3 regions of the Lelliottia sp. GFLA7 genome follow, and region 3 is predicted to be linked to each of the others. Evidence: predicted binding sites of a transcription regulator. Region 3 holds the regulator's gene; each other region holds the start of a gene.
The links. Region 3 encodes LexA, which represses DNA repair genes until DNA is damaged. Its sites were predicted from a motif close to TNCTGTATGTACATACAGNA; they were not measured.

Region 1 (6,238 bases), on a different contig from region 3:
AAACATTGAACCGCTCCATGACATCAGCGCGGTTTCATTATCAATCGTTGTGAAGAGTCGCCCCAGGGTGTACCAGCTTTTAAGCGGCAACTGATTTGTTGCGATGGCAAGAAAACTTGTCAGTCGAATTTCGGATGGGAGGAGGTCGTAATGGCTTTTGTCGGGTGTATTCGTGTCACAGTTGTAGCCGACACTGAGCAGGCTGGTCGCTTCACTGTACAGAAAGGCGAAATCCATTCGTGCGTGGTCGTCCAGGCGCTGTTCAAGTTCGGTGATTATATCCAGGCGCAGGCGGGCTTGCGTTATCACGGATGCCGTAGGTGTCCCTTCACCGGAATAGGTCGCCGTCGCAAGCCAGTTCAGTGACGGTAACGTCTGATCCTTATACAGTGGCGTTAACCAGCCAAGCAGATGCGTCCACTCGTGACAAAGCTGAACCAGCTGATGCTCGAGATGCTCGGTCCAGCGCACAACAAAACTATCCTCCTGATTGTATAGCATCTTCAGATGGTTGCTTTGCGTCCTCATTTTTTTTAGAGCACTAAAAATGTGTGTCGGAGGTAACGACATCGCACTGAGACACTGTTTACGCAACAGCCGCAGGCTGGTAGGCGTGTTCTGACCCCAGTGTCTTTCCAGGATAGACAATGTATCGTTCAGCCCGGCCAGTATCTGTTCACCGTTCAATACGGGCTGCTTACGCATGGCGGACAGCCCCTGACGTAGTGTCAGTAAATGACCAGCCATATTTCCGCTGTCGACGCTTGAAACATAGCGAGGGCTGAGTGGGGCAAGCGTGCGAGTGTCATACCAGTTATACAAATGCCCCCGGAAATGTTCCATTTTATCCAGCGAGTCGAGTGTTTGTGTGATGCGATGCAAAACTTCGCCGCCAGGCAGATAGCCAAAATCCCAGGCCGTCAGGTTTGCAAGCAGGGAAAGCCCAATATTTGTGGGAGAAGTGCGATGCGCGATCGTCGGCTCGGGGATTTCCTGGTAATTGTCAGGAGGAAGCCAGTTTTCTTTCGCCGTGGCAAACGTCTCAAAAAAGGCCCAGATTTCGCGGCTTGTCTGACGCAGCAGTTCTTTCTGTTCTTTATTGGGTGAAAACACTTTGCGCACAGGCTGACGGCTCAGCCAACTCATCAGCAGAGGCGCCAGACACCAAAGAATGCTGACAGGTAATGCGATTACCAGGAGCTGCGGTGCAAAATGAAAGGTAAGCCCCGTTAATGCTATACCACTTACCACATTCAGCCACATTGCCCGATAAAAACGGACAGCAGATACCTTTACCTGGTCACTTACGGGATTGTGACTGGCCCATTGGCTGAGGTTTCGTCGACTGATGGCCAGGCGCCAGAGCGTTACGCCAATCGCGTACAGAGTGTATCCGGCCTCATGTGGCAGTATGGCAAAATTAAGCGCGATGCGGGAAAGTCGCTTCAGCGCACTGGCGACGACCAGCGACAGATGCTGACGCAGGGAGCGGCGAGGAGGTTTACGCAAGAGATCATGGGTGATACTTAAGACCGCTGGCAACAGCCAAACCAGTGTTACCACTCCTAGCCAGTAAAAGGGATTGGGAACCCAAATCAAAGCGCAAAACAGGAGCACAAGTAAAGAAGGCGCCACGAGGCTGCGGCGCAGATTATCGAATAACTTCCAGCATGACAGCACGGATAATGGATTTTTAACGCTGGTTCCATCCGCTTTTCTGACATGAGGTCTAAGCCAGTTCAGGAGTTGCCAGTCTCCACGTATCCAGCGCGTGCGACGAGCAACATCCGACAGATAATTATTCGGATACTGCTCATAGAGTAAGACTTCGCTTAACAGCCCGGAGCGGGCATAACAACCTTCGAGTAAGTCATGGCTGAGGACCAGATTTTCAGGGCAGGTGTTTGCGGTGGCCTGAACAAAAATATCAACATCGTAAATACCCTTGCCGACAAAGGATCCTTCCCAAAAGAGATCCTGATAGATATCTGAAGACATCATCGAATAGGGGTTATTACCTGGTACGCTGCTGCTCAAGGCGGCATAGCGCCCTTGTCCGTTGCGTGGAATCTCCTCTGCCAGTCCTGGCTGTAGAATTCCATAACCTTTTACTACCCTCAGCTTTAAAGGATCATATTCTGGCTTATTCATGGGGTGAGCCATGGTGGCGATCAGCTTATGCGCGGTATCTCGCGGCAGAACCGTATCACTGTCCAGCGTAATGACATATTTAATGTGCCCGGGTAACTGATCTGCTGGCATGCCCTCAACACTGGCAAACTGTGCCGCAGGATGGCGTAACCAGTCGTTCAGTAAAGCCAGTTTTCCTCGTTTGCGCTCATAACCCATCCAGACGCCCTGCAGAGGGTTCCATTCCGGCTTTCTGTGCAGCAAATAAAAGTTTGGACGGCTGCCAGGATATCGCCGGTTAAGGTTCTGTGTCTCTGTGATGGCCTGATTTAACAGAGCCTGGTTTTCTTCAGTACTTTCGCTGGGCGAATCAGCGAAATCGGTAAGAAGCGCAAAACAGAGATTTTCGTCCTGATTACCAAGCCAGCAAACTTCCAGGCTGGTGAGAAGTTTGCAGATGCTTTCGTGACTGGTCAGTAAACAGGGGATAGCGACCATAGTCGCGCAATCAGCCGGGATACCAGCCGAAAAATCCATTCGTGGCAGCGGCAGAGGGATACGGAAACGGGTCGTGATCTCACTCAGCATATCGCTTATTAACTGGCTGACAGCAACAATAAGGGGTAATGCCAACAGTAACAACAACCAGCCCATTCCCTGATGCGCCGTTTCGTGCAATATCCCTGCTGTCGTTGCCGTGGTCAACAGGCTCAGGCTGCCTAGCCATGACAGAAGTGGGATTTTGTTGAAACTGTGCCGCAGACGTATGAGTCTGGACGTTTCAGCCAACAGCTGAATTTCCAACTGCTGACGTCCTTCGCCTGCCAGATAATGACCAATATGATGTGCTTGCGTCCCAGGAGTGGTTTCCCGGGAAAGTGCCAGGACATGGTTTGCCACCTCAGGCTCAGTGAAGTGGCTCTGTCTGGCCAGAAGCTCAACAACATGACGATAATGGTCCCGGGTATCAAAGTGCATGCGGGAATATATGCCTGCGGGATCAAGCCGTAACGTCTGTTCCACCACGCTAATGGTTTCAGCAAAATCAGCCCAGTTAGTTTCACTCAGTAAGCGTAAACCGGCGATGCTGTTGCTGACAGAGAGTTGACTGGCAGCGAGCTGTTGATTGAAGCGATGAATGAGGATCTCTGTTGTGATGCCCTGTTCGGCCAGGCGCTGTTCGACCCAGGTCAGAGGTAGGGCGAGCGCGTTGCCATGGCCCTGGTGACGGCGTACCAGTTCAGCGACAAATGCGCTGCTCAACGGAGGGCGTGAACGCGCCATGTCAGCGATCACCATGATTAAATCAGCCGGATCATTCTCTGCGCATTCGAAAATTCGTGTTATCCACGTATCGGCCAGGCTTCGTTCTTGCTGGGCTTGTACGACTTCGGCACTGACGCGGCGCAGGTTTTCGATTAAGGACAGGCGGAGCATGCCCGGCAAAGCCCAGACTTCGCCTAACGTAAGCGGCGTGACTGTCTGATAAGCCGTGATATAGCTGGTCAGGCTGGCGATATCCCATCGCCCATCGCCATGCGCAATGGCCTCTGCGGCAATATCATAAATTCGCGGACAACGGTGTGGGGAGGACAGTGAAGGCAGCCCTTTGCCAAAACTTTTCGGCAAGTGCTGGCGGACGATACGGATCTGCTCCTCAATAAGGTAGTAATTGTCCAGCAACCACTCCCCGGCGGGCATAATGGTCGTTTTTTTACGTGCATTGAGTTCGTAACAGTTTTGCGTAATGACGGCCTCATTTTCACCGAGCCGTTTAAGGAGGTAGTAAGGCAGTTTATCTGGAGAAATTTTATGGGTACGCGCCAGTTTTTGACCATAACGCTCCATCTGAGGTGTTGAAAACAGCTCTGGCCGCAGAGGAATTTCACCCGCCGGGTCGTTAACCGGAAACGGAGCCCAGCCGGGAGTTTGCGTCAGGGGACGGGGGCGGCGAAGCCACGCCCTGGGATTTATATTCATAGCGTTGCTCTGATGCGACGTTAACGCGCAGGAGCAGTTGCGAAATCAGTTCAGAAGGGTTCTCTCAGGATGGGTGTAAGTCATCAGGGATTTAACAGCTGCTGGTTTATATCTGAGTATAGAACATCAGTTTATGCATGCTTCTCTGGAAGGCGCTATCGTGTTGGTATAAACAGAGCTTTACATCCTGGACAAAGCATGGCTTTTTTCAGACGGATTTTTGAGACTGGCTGGGTCGATTTAGACCCACAAATGGGACAAGTGACTGTGGCTGCACCACTGATGAGTTTCATTGCGTAATCGATGATAGACATGATGATTAACCTTTCAATGAATGTGCCCTACCCTATCACGTTTGATTATATTTTAATCTATTTTGTTTTTTTAACGCATTCAGACAGCCTCATGCCCAATTTGTATTTTTCAGTCACATACTTTCCATGACTAAGGCATCGATAGTTGTAGTGGTATATTGTCTTTGTTCAGCATAACAAAATGAGAATAAAGCTCTACCAGAGGTACATGATGGACTGACCACACCCCGGTAGACGATTCTGCCCTATAGTTTGAGCATAGGAGGAGCGTATGGGCGTTTCTGCAAAAAGGGGCCCGCTTGGAAAAAACGGGAAATATCCTACGTTAAGCCTGTTTATAAGCAGGCATGACAGACAGCTTTGAGCGAGGAACGGACATCGCATCCTCAGAATAGCAGGAATCACCGGTGTTCCATCACCTGTTGAGAAGTGATGCTTTTCAAGGCAGGAGACTTTATTCTGGTCAAAATCTCTTTATAGGGTATACCCATGATCACAATAGAGAAATCAGATCCATTTTCTTCAGATTCCCATCGCTTAATCGAAATGCTGTCAGCGGAGCTTGCCGCTATTACGGGTGATAACGGCAAAAGCAACTTCAACGTTGATGCAATGAATGATGACAAAGCATTGTGGGTATTGGCAAAGAATACTCATGGCGAAGTGATAGGATGTGGTGCTATTAGACAAAGTCTAAAAAAAACCAATAAAAACAAACTTACTCAGTTTACTGCTTACACGGTAAAACCTAAATTCCTCGCAACTTCAAACGGTTTCAGAAACATGCTTAGAAGAAGGTTGAATACGCGAAAAAACCCGTGATACTGTATATAAATACAGTTATCTTGAGTTCCTCATTATGCAGCTTTTTTATCCCATAGAGATTGTCCCTTCTATCCATCTTCCTCTCTTTGCGGAACGGGTACCTTGTGGTTTTCCTAGCCCCGCACAAGACTACGTCGAAGATAGGTTAAATCTTAATACGCTTTTGATAACCCACCCTAACGCCACATATTTTATTAAAGTAAGCGGTGACTCCATGACGGATGCTGGAATTGGAGATGGTGACCTTCTGGTGGTTGATCGTTCGCTTTCGGCAAGTCACGGCGATATTGTAATTGCGGCTGTCGCCGGAGAATTTACCGTCAAAGAGTTGCGCACGCATCCCGTCCTGCAACTGGTTCCTTACAATAGCAATTACTCACCCATTACGTTTCATCATCCAGAAGATCTGGAAATATTTGGCGTAGTGACATTTTCAGTGAAGTCACATCAATGACGATGTTTGCTCTGGCTGACGTCAACAACTTTTATACGTCTTGTGAAACGGTGTTCCGCCCGGATTTAAAGGGAAAACCTGTGGTGGTGGTTTCTAACAACGACGGTTGCGTAATTTCGCGTTCAGCAGAGGCAAAAGTGCTCGGCATTACGATGGGAGAACCTTTTTTTAAATTGAAAAATAAAACATTCCCCTCCGCAGTACACGTATTCAGCTCAAACTATGCCCTTTATGCTGACCTCAGCGCGCGAGTTATGCAGACGCTGACGGAGATGTCGCCAGCCATCGAGATCTATTCAATCGATGAAGCCTTTATCGACTTATCTGGTGTAGCCAGTTGCATGTCGCTGACGGATTTTGGCAAAACCGTGCGAAACCAGGTGCTTAAAAATACCGGGCTCACGATCGGGATCGGTGCTTCGCAAACCAAAACGTTAGCAAAACTAGCAAATTACGCAGCAAAAAGATGGCCTGGTACGGGAGGTGTGGTTGATTTATCCGACATATCACGTCAGCGAAAGCTGTTAGAGCGCGT
Region 2 (6,238 bases), on a different contig from region 3:
CGACTATTTCCGCGCCCATTTCGAGCAAACTTTGGCGGCTATCAATGAAGGGGTGGATGTGATGGGATTCACCACCTGGGGATGCATCGACATTATTAGCGCAGGCACGTCGCAGATGTCCAAGCGCTATGGCTTTATCTATGTCGATCAGGATGATGAAGGCAACGGCACGTTGAAGCGCCTGAAAAAAGATTCTTTTGGGTGGTATCAGAAAGTGATCGCCAGCAATGGCGCTGACATGAGCTAAACGGCCAGGCCGCAGGAATAACCGTGATTACGATAAAAAAATCGCTCAATAACAGCATGCTGCTGGTCGACAACGATCAGCGGGAGATGATTTTGTTTGGCAAAGGGATTGGCTTTGGCGCGAAAGCGGGGAGCCAAATCGACCTGACGCAGGTGGAGAAAGTCTTCCTGCCGCTGAGCGATCTCAAGTCCCGTCACTTTTTATCGCTCACGGACACCATTCCTGCGGCATTCTTTGAAATAAGCCACGAGATTCTGACGCTCGCCCGCACGCTTTGCGGCGACAAACTCAACTCAGTGCTGCTTTTCACCCTCGCGGAGCATCTGCACTTTGCGGTAGAACGCAGCCGCAGCGGGCAGGTGATTCTCAATAAGCTGAGCTGGGAAGTGAAGCGCTACTACCCGCAAGAATACAGCGTTGGGATGCAGGCGCGGGCAAACGTGAACGCGCAGTTTGGCGTTGACCTGCCGGAGGACGAAGCGGTGAACATCGCTTTTCACCTGATTAATGCCAGCGGTCAGACTGACGACAGTTCGGCGCATCAGCAGGTTGAGTTGGTCAATCGCATTGCCGAAATCGTGCGCTATAAACTGAGCAAAGCCATTGATACGCAGTCGGTCAACTACATGCGGTTTATTACCCATCTACGCTACTTTGCCGAGCGGGTGTTAACCGGGAAAATTGTGGTCAGCGAGACCGAGGATTTTTATCAGGAATTAATGCGCCATCGCCCGGATGCCATGACCGTGGCGTGGGTGATTCGCGATTATGTGCAGGAAAAATATCAACTCACGCTGCCAAAAGATGAACTGACCTGGCTGAGCATTCATATTAGCCGATTGATGGAAGGTCAGGCGTAGGGCTGGCGTTTTCGCCCCCTGCCGCCTGTTTCCCCTCTCCCCAAAGAGGAGAGGGTCATTCGGGCAATTAACCCTGACGCAGGTTCTGCGCGGCTTTCACCATATTCGCGAGCGCGGCGCGGGTTTCCGGCCAGCCACGGGTTTTCAGGCCGCAGTCCGGGTTCACCCACAAGCGCTCTGCCGGAATACGCTGAGCGGCTTTCGCCAGCAACGCCTCGATCCATTCTACGCTTGGCACATTCGGAGAGTGAATGTCGTACACGCCCGGACCGATTTCGTTCGGATAGTCGAATTCTTCGAACGACTCCAGCAGTTCCATATCGGAGCGCGAAGTTTCGATGGTGATCACGTCGGCATCCAGCGCTGCGATGGAATCCATGATGTCGTTAAATTCGCAGTAACACATATGAGTGTGGATCTGCGTGTCGTTCTTTGCCACCGCGGCGTTGATGCGGAAAGCCTCCACGCCCCATTGCAGGTAAGCATCCCAGTCGCTACGGCGCAGCGGCAGGCCTTCGCGCAGGGCCGGTTCGTCAATCTGGATGATGCCGATTCCTGCGGCTTCGAGATCCGCCACTTCGTCACGCAGCGCCAGCGCAATCTGCTTGGCGATGGTTTCACGCGTCACATCCTCTCGCGGGAATGACCAGCAAAGAATGGTCACCGGGCCGGTCAACATGCCTTTCACCGGTTTGTCGGTCAGAGACTGTGCGTACTTCGCCCACTCCACGGTAATCGCTTCCGGACGGCTGACGTCGCCAATCACGACCGGCGGCTTCACGCAGCGGGAGCCATAGCTTTGCACCCAGCCGTTTTGGGTAAACACAAAACCATCGAGGTGCTCACCGAAGTATTCCACCATGTCATTACGCTCGGCTTCGCCGTGCACCAGCACGTCCAGACCCAAACGTTCCTGCTCAATAATCGCCTGCTTGATGTGTTCCGCAATGCCGGTGCGGTAGTTGTTGGCGTCGAGATTGCCTTTTTTGAAGTCCAGACGCAGGCCGCGGATTTCAGTGGTCTGCGGGAATGAACCGATAGTGGTGGTCGGCCACGCAGGCAAGTTGAAGCGCGCACGCTGCGCTTCGGCACGCACTTCATAGGCGTTTTCACGCTGGCTGTCTTTCGCGGTGATCGCCGCCAGACGTTTTTCGACCGCCGCATTATGCACGCGAGTCGAATGACGGCGCGCCTGAATCGGCGCACTCCACTCGACCAGCTTCGCGGTGTCGCCGCTATTCAGCGCATCGCGCAGCAGAGCCAGCTCTTCACATTTTTGCAGGGCGAAGGCGAACCAGCTTTTCACTTCTGCATCCAGTCGCGTTTCGACACTCAAATCGATCGGGCTGTGCAGCAGAGAGCACGAAGAGGCAACCCACAGATCGCGTTTGCCGACGATGTCTTTAATCTGCGCGTATTTCTCGGTCAGATCGGCGCGCCAGACGTTACGCCCGTTCACCAGGCCTGCAGACAGTAGCCAGTCGGACGGCAGACGTTTGTTGAGTTCAGCCACCTCATCTTTGCCGTGAACCAGATCCACGTGCAGACCCTGCACGGGCAGCGCGGTGATGGTATCGAGATTCGGCGTGACGCCTTCGAAATAGGTGGTCAGCAGCAGTTTGGTCTGGCCCGTCAGTGCGTCGTAAGCCGGTTTAAACGCATCCAGCCATTCCTGCGGCAACTCCAGCACCAGCGCGGGTTCGTCGATTTGTACCCACTCAACGCCGCGTTTTGCCAGTTCAGCCAGCACCTGTTGGTACACCGGCAAAATGTCGTTCAGCAGGCTCAGGCGGTCAAACTGCTCGCCTTTCACTTTACCCAGCCACAGATACGTTACCGGCCCGAGCAGAACCGGTTTAATGTTGTGGCCCAGCGCCAGCGCTTCGTCAACTTCATCCAGCAGCTGCGTCCAGGTCAGTTTGAACTGCTGGCCTTTCACGAACTCTGGAACCATATAGTGATAGTTGGTGTTAAACCATTTGGTCATTTCCGCCGCCGCCGCTGGCTCGCCGGTTGGCGCACGTCCACGGCCCAGGCGGAACAGGGTGTCGATATCCACCGATCCATCTTTGTTCTGATGACGAGCCGGCACGTTGCCAAGCAGCAGGCTGGTAGTCAGAACATGGTCGTACCAGGCAAAATCGCCCACCGGCAGCAGATCAATCCCCGCCTGTTTTTGCTGATCCCAGTGGCGAGCACGCAGCTCGCGGCCAACGGCCAACAGCTCTTCGCGGGTGGATTGACCCGCCCAGTAACTTTCTTGTGCTTTTTTCAGTTCGCGGCGCAAGCCAACGCGAGGGAAACCGAGAGTGTGGTTGATTACAGTCATGTGTCATTCCTCTAAGAATTCATTGAATCTGAAGGCAAACTCTAAATAGTTCGGCTGGCAGGAAGGCGGCCCCGCAGCGCATCCCCAGTCACTTACTGAAGTAAGTGACTGGGGTAAGCGAGGACGCCAACGCATCTGCAAGTCGAAATATGACGAGTTTGGACGTCCAGATGTTTACACATCCATAATTGGCGGTTACTGTATATTCCTCAAGCGCAAAATACTCATGCCGAAGTGAAGGACTTTCATGATCGAGATAAAACACCTGAAAACGCTACAAGCGTTGCGGAATTGCGGGTCGCTCGCTGCGGCGGCGGCTACACTGCATCAGACGCAATCCGCGCTGTCACACCAGTTCAGCGATCTGGAACAACGCCTTGGCTTTCGCCTGTTCGTGCGTAAGAGTCAGCCGCTGCGCTTTACGCCGCAGGGGGAAATTTTGCTCCAGCTCGCCAATCAGGTGTTGCCGCAGATCGCCACCGCGCTGCAGTCCTGCAATGAGCCGCAGCAAACGAAATTGCGCATCGCCATTGAGTGTCACAGCTGTATTCAGTGGCTGACGCCTGCGCTTGAGAATTTCCGCCAGCACTGGCCGCAGGTGGAGATGGACTTTAAATCGGGCATGACGTTTGACCCCCAGCCGTCTCTTCAGCAGGGCGAACTGGATCTGGTGATGACGTCCGATATTCTGCCGCGCAGCGGGCTGCACTACTCACCGATGTTTGATTATGAAGTGCGCCTGGTGCTGGCTCCGGATCATCCGCTGGCGGCGAAAACGCGCGTCACACCGGAAGATTTGGCGACCGAAACGCTGCTGATTTATCCGGTGCAGCGCAGTCGTCTGGATATCTGGCGGCATTTCCTGCAGCCGGCGGGCATCAGCCCGAACCTGAAAAGCGTCGATAACACGCTGCTATTGATTCAGATGGTGGCGGCGAGAATGGGTATTGCGGCGCTGCCGCACTGGGTGGTAGAGAGTTTTGAGCGCCAGGGTCTGGTGGTCACCAAAACCCTGGGTGAGGGATTATGGAGCCGGCTGTACTCCGCCGTGCGCGATGGCGAGCAGCGTCAGCCGGTCACGGAAGCGTTTATTCGTTCAGCGCGGAATCACGCTTGCGACCATCTGCCGTTTGTTCGGAGCGCGGAGCGACCCAATGGCGATGCACCCACAGTGAAGCCAGGATCACCGTTCCCCCAATGATAAAGCTCGGCCAGTGCGGCTGTTCCTGCCAGATGGCCAGGTTCACCAGCAGGCCTGCGGGCACGTGAACGTTGTTCATAATGCCCAGCGTTCCGGCGTCTACCTGCGTAGCGCCGTAGTTCCACATAAAATAGCCCAGCCCCGACGCGACCACGCCCAGCCAAATCAGCACGCTCCACTGCACCGTGGTGGTCGGCAATTTCTGCGGATTACCCAGCATGAGCCACGCTATAACCGCGACAATAAGCGCCCCCATATAGAACCACGCAAAGGCATTGTGCTGGGGCATCGGCCGGGTTTCCATCAGGCGTTTATAGCCAACCATGCCAATCGCAAAGCTGATGTTAGCGAGCTGAACGAACATCAGCCCGGTCCAAAAGTGATCGCTCACTTTGTCGTAGCGAATAATCGCTGCGCCCGCCACGGCCAGTAGCGCGCTCAGCACGTAGCCCCAGCGTAAGCGTCGCTTGCTCAGCAAATCATAAATGAGCGTGATATAGAGCGGCGTCAGCACGGTGAACAGCAGGAATTCTGAGACCGACAGATAGACATACGCGCGGAAGCTGAACAGATACATAATGCCGAGCTGCATCGCGCCCACCAGCATATACAGCAGAATGGTTTTGAACGTTTGTCCGCGCAGACGCAGAAATGGCAGGAACACCAGCGCCGCCAGCCCTACGCGCATCAGCACGGAGAAATAGCTATCGACATGCCCGGCAAGATATTCACCGATCAGGCTGAACGAGAAGGCCCACAGAATAGTGGTGATAATGAGTAGCGCCACAATGCTTGTCTCTCAGGAAGAAGGACAGGCATTGTAGCGGACTCTTCGGTTGACAACTGAGCGTTAATTAGTCAGTCGCGACGTTATGACAATTATTCAAGAAATAGCTTACGCAGATAATTCGGTACGGCGTTGTCGCCGTTGGTGCCGATCACTTCCAGCTCCGGGTGCAGATCTTTCAAACGCTGGTGCGCGTTTTCCATGATGCAGCCTTTGCCCGCCATGGAGAGCATTTCAGCGTCGTTCATACCGTCGCCAAAGGCGATGCAATCTTTCAGCTCAAAGCCCATGCGTTTGGCAACCGCTTCCAGGGCATGGCCTTTAGACACACCGCCCGCCATCACTTCAAGACAGGTCAGCGTGGAGAAGCTAACGTTCACGCGATCGCCCCAGCGCGCGTTAATCGCCTGTTCCAGCGGCAGCAGCTCTTCGTGGGTTTCGCAGACGAAAAACACTTTGCTGATCCCTTCCGGCTCCAGCAACGCGGGCTCATACAGCGTGTAGTTAAACACGGCTTCTTTGAAGAAACGCATCTCATCCGGGCGATGACGGTTCATAAACCAGTCGTCGTTGCGATAGACGTTAGTGACGATATTCGGGTTGTCATGCACAACGCCGAACAGATCGGCGGCGATATCGCGATCCAAATCGTGAGTGAAAATCAAATTGCCATCGGTGTCGTGCACGCGCGCACCGTTGGAGGTGATCATGTACGCCTTAATCTCCAGGCCGTCGCGGATTTGCCCGACGTCAACATGATGGCGACCTGTCGCGAAGACAAAATTCACGCCGCGCGCGGTCAGGAGTTTTAAGG
Region 3 (6,238 bases):
GCAGCTTGCTCAGACCGCGCAGCATCTGCGGTAAGCTCTCTTTCTCTTTCGTCGCGCCACGCAGCTCTTTAGCGTAAGTGCCCACTTCCATCACGTGCTCGTAACCGATATAAATCGGCACCAGCGTAATAGGACGTGTACCGCCGCGCAGCATGGCCTGAATGGTCATCGACAGCGTCCCGGTTTTCGGATCGAGCAGACGACCGGTACGGGAACGACCACCTTCGACAAAGTACTCTACGGAGTAGCCGCGGCTGAACAGTTCGCCCAGATATTCGCGGAATACCGTTGAATAGAGCTTGTTGCCCTTGAAGGTACGACGAATAAAGAACGCGCCCAGTCGGCGGAAAATCGGACCTGCTGGCCAGAAATTCAGGTTGATCCCGGCGGCGATATGCGGCGGAACCAGCCCCTGGTGATAGAGCACGTAGGAGAGCAGCAGATAATCCATGTGGCTGCGGTGGCAAGGCACATAGACAATCTCATGGCCGTCGTGGGCCAACTGGCGCACACGCTCGGCGTTGTGAACGTTAATCCCCTGGTACAGACGGTTCCAGGTGAAGCTCAGGATACGGTCAGACAGACGGATCATCTCGTAAGAGAAGTTCGCGGCAATCTCTTCCATCAGTGCGATAGCGTTTTGCTGCGCTTTCTCATGGGAGATTTTCTTGCTTCGCGCTTCGTCTTCAACCGCGCGAGCAATCGCTTTGGATGCCAGCAGTTTGTTGAACAGATCCTGACGCGCAGGTAAGCGTGGCCCCACAGCGGCTAAACGCTGACGGGCGAAGTGCATACGCGCAACGCGTGCCAGTTTTTGGGCGATAATTTTATCGGTGCCGTGCTCATCAGCCATGTGGCGTAACGACACCGACGGCGAGAAACGAACAAAACTATCGCGACCCAACCATGACACGGCAAAGAATTTTTGGACGCCGTTAAGCATGCGCAACGGCGGATTCTCTTCACCTTTTTGACGCCCTGGACGACGACCAAACATCACCGACACCGGCACCATCTGGACATCCAGATCGGGGTTGCTGCGGTGCAGATCAAGATAGTCGTGGAACAGTTTGATCGACTCTTCTTTCGGCGTGTAATAGGTAAACACGCGCGGCCCGCCGTGGATAAACACATAGCGAGGGAGAAGGGTGCCGTCGATTTCCAGGGGTTCCAAAGGATCCGGTAAATCGTGCGCCAGACATTGGGCGCGCAGCGTGAGTAAGTCTGCCTTCGAGTTATAAGGCAAAACGTACATAATAGGGCGTGAGGTATCGAGCCCTAATTCCAGCGCGGGTTCCGCCGGGATAGACTTACTTTTTACCAGTACGCTTAATGGTAAATTAAGTAATTTGTAGTAAATTCGTGGCCAGCCGGACATAAACGATGTAAAGCCTCTGGTTAATAATGCAATTGCGGCGCAAGGATAACAGAAAGCGCGCAAGATTTCTGTTGTTACCCGTCATACTTCAGGCTGCTGCGAAACCCGCCGCAGCCCTTGTTACTGACGCTAAATCTAATAAAAGGTTCTTTTAATGGCCAATAATACCACTGGGTTTACCCGAATCATCAAAGCTGCCGGTTATTCATGGAAAGGTTTCCGCGCGGCATGGATAAATGAAGCCGCCTTCCGGCAAGAAGGCGTTGCCGCAATTATTGCCGTGATTATCGCGTGCTTCCTTGATGTTGATGCTATCACCCGCGTACTTCTCATCAGCTCAGTACTGTTGGTGATGATAGTGGAAATTCTCAACAGCGCTATCGAAGCCGTTGTTGACCGTATTGGCTCTGATTTCCACGAACTTTCTGGTCGTGCGAAAGACATGGGCTCTGCCGCTGTACTGCTGGCGATTATCATCGCTGCCATTACCTGGGTCACCCTCCTTTGGTCACATTTTCGATAAGCTTTCAGGAATCGAATAAGTCTCTGGTTTTTTGTGCAGTTTTTGATTCCAAATTCGCCTTTGACTGTATATACTCACAGCATAACTGTATATACACCCAGGGGGCGGAATGAAAGCGTTAACGGCCAGACAGCAAGAGGTGTTTGATCTCATCAGGGATCACATCAGCCAGACGGGAATGCCACCCACGCGTGCGGAAATCGCACAGCGCCTGGGCTTCCGTTCACCAAACGCCGCGGAAGAGCATCTTAAAGCGCTGGCACGTAAAGGCGTTCTTGAGATTGTTTCAGGCGCGTCTCGCGGTATCCGCTTACTGGTGGAAGAAGAAACGGGCATCCCTCTTATCGGTCGCGTTGCGGCGGGTGAGCCGTTGCTGGCACAGCAGCACATTGAAGGCCACTATCAGGTTGATCCGGGTATGTTTAAGCCGAGCGCAGATTTCTTACTGCGTGTTAGCGGTATGTCCATGAAGGATATTGGTATTCTGGACGGCGATCTGTTGGCGGTACATAAAACTCAGGATGTGCGCAACGGACAGGTTGTTGTTGCGCGTATTGACGACGAAGTCACGGTTAAGCGCCTGAAAAAACAGGGTAACACCGTGCAACTTCTGCCTGAAAACAGTGAGTTTTCTCCGATTCTGGTGGATCTGCGCGAGCAAACCTTCTCTATTGAAGGGTTGGCGGTTGGCGTTATCCGCAACGGTGAATGGCTGTAATTTCTCTCTGACAGGCTGCGTCATCCACGCAGCCTGACTGTCTTATCTCGCTTCCGGTAATTTCCTATGTCTCTGCTGACAACTTCAGACAAGGCATTATGGCGTCTTGCGCTGCCAATGATTTTTTCCAATATCACCGTTCCTTTGCTTGGACTGGTGGATACGGGCGTCATTGGACATCTTGATTCTCCCGTCTATTTAGGTGGCATCGCGATTGGTGCGATGGCGACCAGCTTCCTCTTTATGCTGCTCCTGTTTTTGCGCATGAGCACGACCGGACTGACCGCCCAGGCCTTTGGCGCGAAAGATCCGGTACGCCTTGGGCGGGCGCTGGTTCAGCCGCTGATCCTGGCGTTAGGTGCCGGGCTACTGATTGTCGTATTGCGTACACCTCTGATCGATCTGGCGCTGCATATTGTCGGTGGCAGCGAAGCCGTGCTGGAACAGGCGCGCCGTTTTCTGGAGATTCGCTGGCTCAGCGCCCCTGCTTCACTCGCTAACCTCGTTCTGCTTGGCTGGCTACTCGGTGTGCAATATGTCCGTGCCCCGGTCATTTTGCTGGTGGTGGGGAATGTCCTGAATATCGTTCTCGATCTGTGGCTGGTGATGGGTTTGCATATGAATGTGCAGGGTGCCGCACTGGCAACCGTTGTCGCGGAATATGCCACGTTCTTTATCGGCTTATGGATGGTCAAACGTGTATTGGTGATGCGTGGCGTTTCGCTCGCGATGCTGAAAAATGCCTGGCGGGGCAATATGCGCAAGCTGCTGGCGCTGAACCGCGACATCATGTTGCGCTCTCTGTTGCTCCAGCTATGCTTCGGTGCGATGACCGTATTGGGCGCGCGTCTTGGGCCTGAGATCGTTGCGGTCAACGCGGTGCTGATGACGCTACTGACGTTTACCGCTTATGCGCTGGATGGTTTTGCCTATGCCGTTGAGGCCCACTCGGGTCAGGCATACGGTGCGCGGCAGGCCGGAAAATTACAAGAAGTCTGGCGTGCTGCCTGTCGTCAGTCCGGGTTGGTCGCACTGGTGTTTGCGCTGATTTACGCTCTCTTTGGTGGGCATATTGTCGCCCTTCTGACGTCATTACCTGAACTGCGTGAGCTGGCTCGTCATTACATTTTCTGGCAAGTGGTTTTACCGGTGGTGGGTGTCTGGTGTTATTTGCTGGATGGCATGTTCATTGGTGCGACCCGGGGCGCGGAAATGCGCAATAGCATGGCGGTCGCCGCGGCGGGTTTCGGTTTGACCTTGCTCACCGTCCCCTATTTGGGGAACCATGGTTTGTGGCTGGCGTTAGCTGTCTTTCTTGCTCTGCGAGGCCTGTCGCTGTGGGTTATCTGGCGGCGTCACTGGCGCAAAAACAGCTGGTTCTCGTAGCGGCTTCTTTTGGCAAAATGGTTAAAGATTCTGAATATCGAAACGACTGCCGAATCCTTATCTACAATTATTATCACGTCCAGCAGGAAATGAACGTAACGGACGATACAAATTTACGTGATAACCGAACGATGAGGACATGATTATGAATAAAGACGAAATCGGCGGTAACTGGAAACAGTTTAAAGGTAAAGCGAAAGAGCAGTGGGGTAAGCTGACTGACGATGATATGACCATTATCGAAGGTAAGCGTGACCAACTGGTCGGTAAAATTCAGGAACGTTACGGTTACCAGAAAGATCAGGCCGAGAAAGAGGTCGGTGATTGGGAAAAACGTCACGATTATCGCTGGTAGGTAATTCTGTAGCGAAAAGTTCTACCCGAAAATACATGGACGTACTATCCCTGAGGGCGGCTTAAAGGCCGCCCGATTTGCATTTTAGCGCGGCTTCTTTTTTACATGAATTGAGTGATCGTGCTGACACGCATCTTGATGACTGCACGCTTCCACCTCCACACAGGCCGAACACAGGCCATGTGCTTCAATCACATTATGACGTAGCGCAAAGCCCATTTTGGCCGCCAGCGAATGCATAATGTCTTCTACCCCTTCCGCCGCTTTTTCCTTCACGGCTCCGCATCGGTCGCAGATAAACATCGCAGATGTGTGCGTCGGTTGATCGAACAAGTGGCAAAGCACATAGCTGTTTGTTGATTCCACTTTATGCACAAAGCCTTGTTCCAGCAGGAAATCGAGCGCACGGTAAACCGTCGGCGGTTTAGCCTGCGGCTCGTTAACACGCAGCAGATCAAGCAAATCGTAAGCGCTGATCGCGTTTTGTTGGAGGCTCATCAGACGCAAAACTTCAAGGCGCTGCGGGGTCAGGCGCACATTGCGTTGCGCGCAGAGCTTTTCAGCTTGCACGAGCAGCTCCTGCGTTGTGGTCTTATCCATTTGCACCTCGAAGAGTAGTAGGCCGGAAAACCCCCACTTTATCATGTTCTGTTAAAAACGCCGAGATCCCACGCGGTGTGCTATACCTGACGCAACGCAATATGGGGAGATAAACAATGAAAAGACCTGACTGCATTCAACACTGGCGCGACGTCGAGGGAGCAGACGATTCGACGTATCCGGACAGTGAAGAACGCTTTGCAATTGGTGCGCCGCTGGCTCGCAAAATGGGGCTAAGGCGTATTGGAATCCATCATGAGCGCTTACCGCCGGGTCGTCGCACTTCCTATCCGCATGCAGAAAGTGACGAGGAAGAGTTTATCCACGTTATTGAAGGTCATCCGCAAGTGTGGATCAACGGTTATCTGTGGAAGCTAGAGCCAGGGGACAGCGTCGGTTTTCCTGCCGGAACGGGCGTATGCCACACCTTTATCAACAACACCGACGAAGATGTACGACTGCTGGTAGTAGGGGAAGCGAACAAAAAACACAACCGTATCTACTACCCGCTTAACCCGATGTATGCCGCCACTCGAGAAGACCGTTGGGTCGACCATCCCCCGCAGTTTTTTGGTCCCCATGACGGAAAACCTGGGCGAAAATAATTTCCTCTTCTATAAATATTGAGGGCCGTCACAAATACAATAGGCCAGTTGGGTGATTTAACTTAAGGAAATAGCAGGTCTTTTGGTTCCTATTCACAGCAATAGTTCGCTCCCGTATGGGCGTAAATAGCGGGGGTTGTTTAATAACACTATAAGACGGGCATACTGTGAAAAAAACTTTTAAATTTTCGGTGGTTAGCATTGCTGTATCTCTGCTGATGGCAAATCAGGCGTCTGCCGCTAATACCTGGACGGAAGCGCGTAGCGATGCAATGGGTGGTACGGGTGTGGCGGCGGGCAATTATGGCAGCGGGGTGTTAATCAACCCGGCGCTGTTGGCTAAAGCTAAACCGGATGATGACATTACCGTCATTTTGCCGTCCGTTGGCGCCAGAATTACGGATAAAGATAATCTTCAGGATCAAATCGACGACATCAGTGACAAAGTTGACCACTACAGCGATGTTGTGGACAGTCTAACTGCAGCAGAGATTATCGCTAACCCATTAGGTTCTGTTAATCAGTTCCAGGGCGCGGCAAAAGATCTCGCTGACGAACTCAGCAGTCTAAAAGGCAAAACGGCGCGGGCAAATGCGGGTGCAGGTATTGCGGTCAGTATTCCTAATAACGTGCTCTCAGTGGCCTTTGTGGCGAAAGGCAATGCGCATGCGCG

Region 1: a site for LexA is predicted at 5,247-5,266, ahead of umuD (translesion error-prone DNA polymerase V autoproteolytic subunit). Genes of this name have one in related genera too.
Region 2: a site for LexA is predicted at 3,633-3,652, ahead of metR (HTH-type transcriptional regulator MetR). Genes of this name have one in related genera too.

What each region holds. Positions count from the first base shown of each region.
Region 1 is NZ_JBWLAQ010000001.1:43,867-50,104, reverse strand. It holds gene AC07RN_RS00240 (GH36-type glycosyl hydrolase domain-containing protein) at 1-4,110, opposite strand, end outside; gene AC07RN_RS00235 (YnfU family zinc-binding protein) at 4,266-4,424, opposite strand; partial or broken gene AC07RN_RS00230 (GNAT family N-acetyltransferase) at 4,914-5,111, shown strand; gene umuD (translesion error-prone DNA polymerase V autoproteolytic subunit) at 5,284-5,703, shown strand; gene umuC (translesion error-prone DNA polymerase V subunit UmuC) at 5,706-6,238, shown strand, end outside.
Region 2 is NZ_JBWLAQ010000013.1:23,001-29,238, forward strand. It holds gene AC07RN_RS20275 (glycoside hydrolase family 1 protein) at 1-247, shown strand, start outside; gene AC07RN_RS20280 (PRD domain-containing protein) at 271-1,107, shown strand; gene metE (5-methyltetrahydropteroyltriglutamate--homocysteine S-methyltransferase) at 1,175-3,436, opposite strand; gene metR (HTH-type transcriptional regulator MetR) at 3,684-4,637, shown strand; gene AC07RN_RS20295 (carboxylate/amino acid/amine transporter) at 4,525-5,424, opposite strand; gene yigL (sugar/pyridoxal phosphate phosphatase YigL) at 5,517-6,238, opposite strand, start outside.
Region 3 is NZ_JBWLAQ010000003.1:35,018-41,255, forward strand. It holds gene plsB (glycerol-3-phosphate 1-O-acyltransferase PlsB) at 1-1,378, opposite strand, end outside; gene AC07RN_RS10450 (diacylglycerol kinase) at 1,533-1,901, shown strand; gene lexA (transcriptional repressor LexA) at 2,011-2,619, shown strand; gene dinF (MATE family efflux transporter DinF) at 2,686-4,005, shown strand; gene AC07RN_RS10465 (CsbD family protein) at 4,151-4,360, shown strand; gene zur (zinc uptake transcriptional repressor Zur) at 4,445-4,960, opposite strand; gene AC07RN_RS10475 (cupin domain-containing protein) at 5,077-5,565, shown strand; gene AC07RN_RS10480 (conjugal transfer protein TraF) at 5,784-6,238, shown strand, end outside.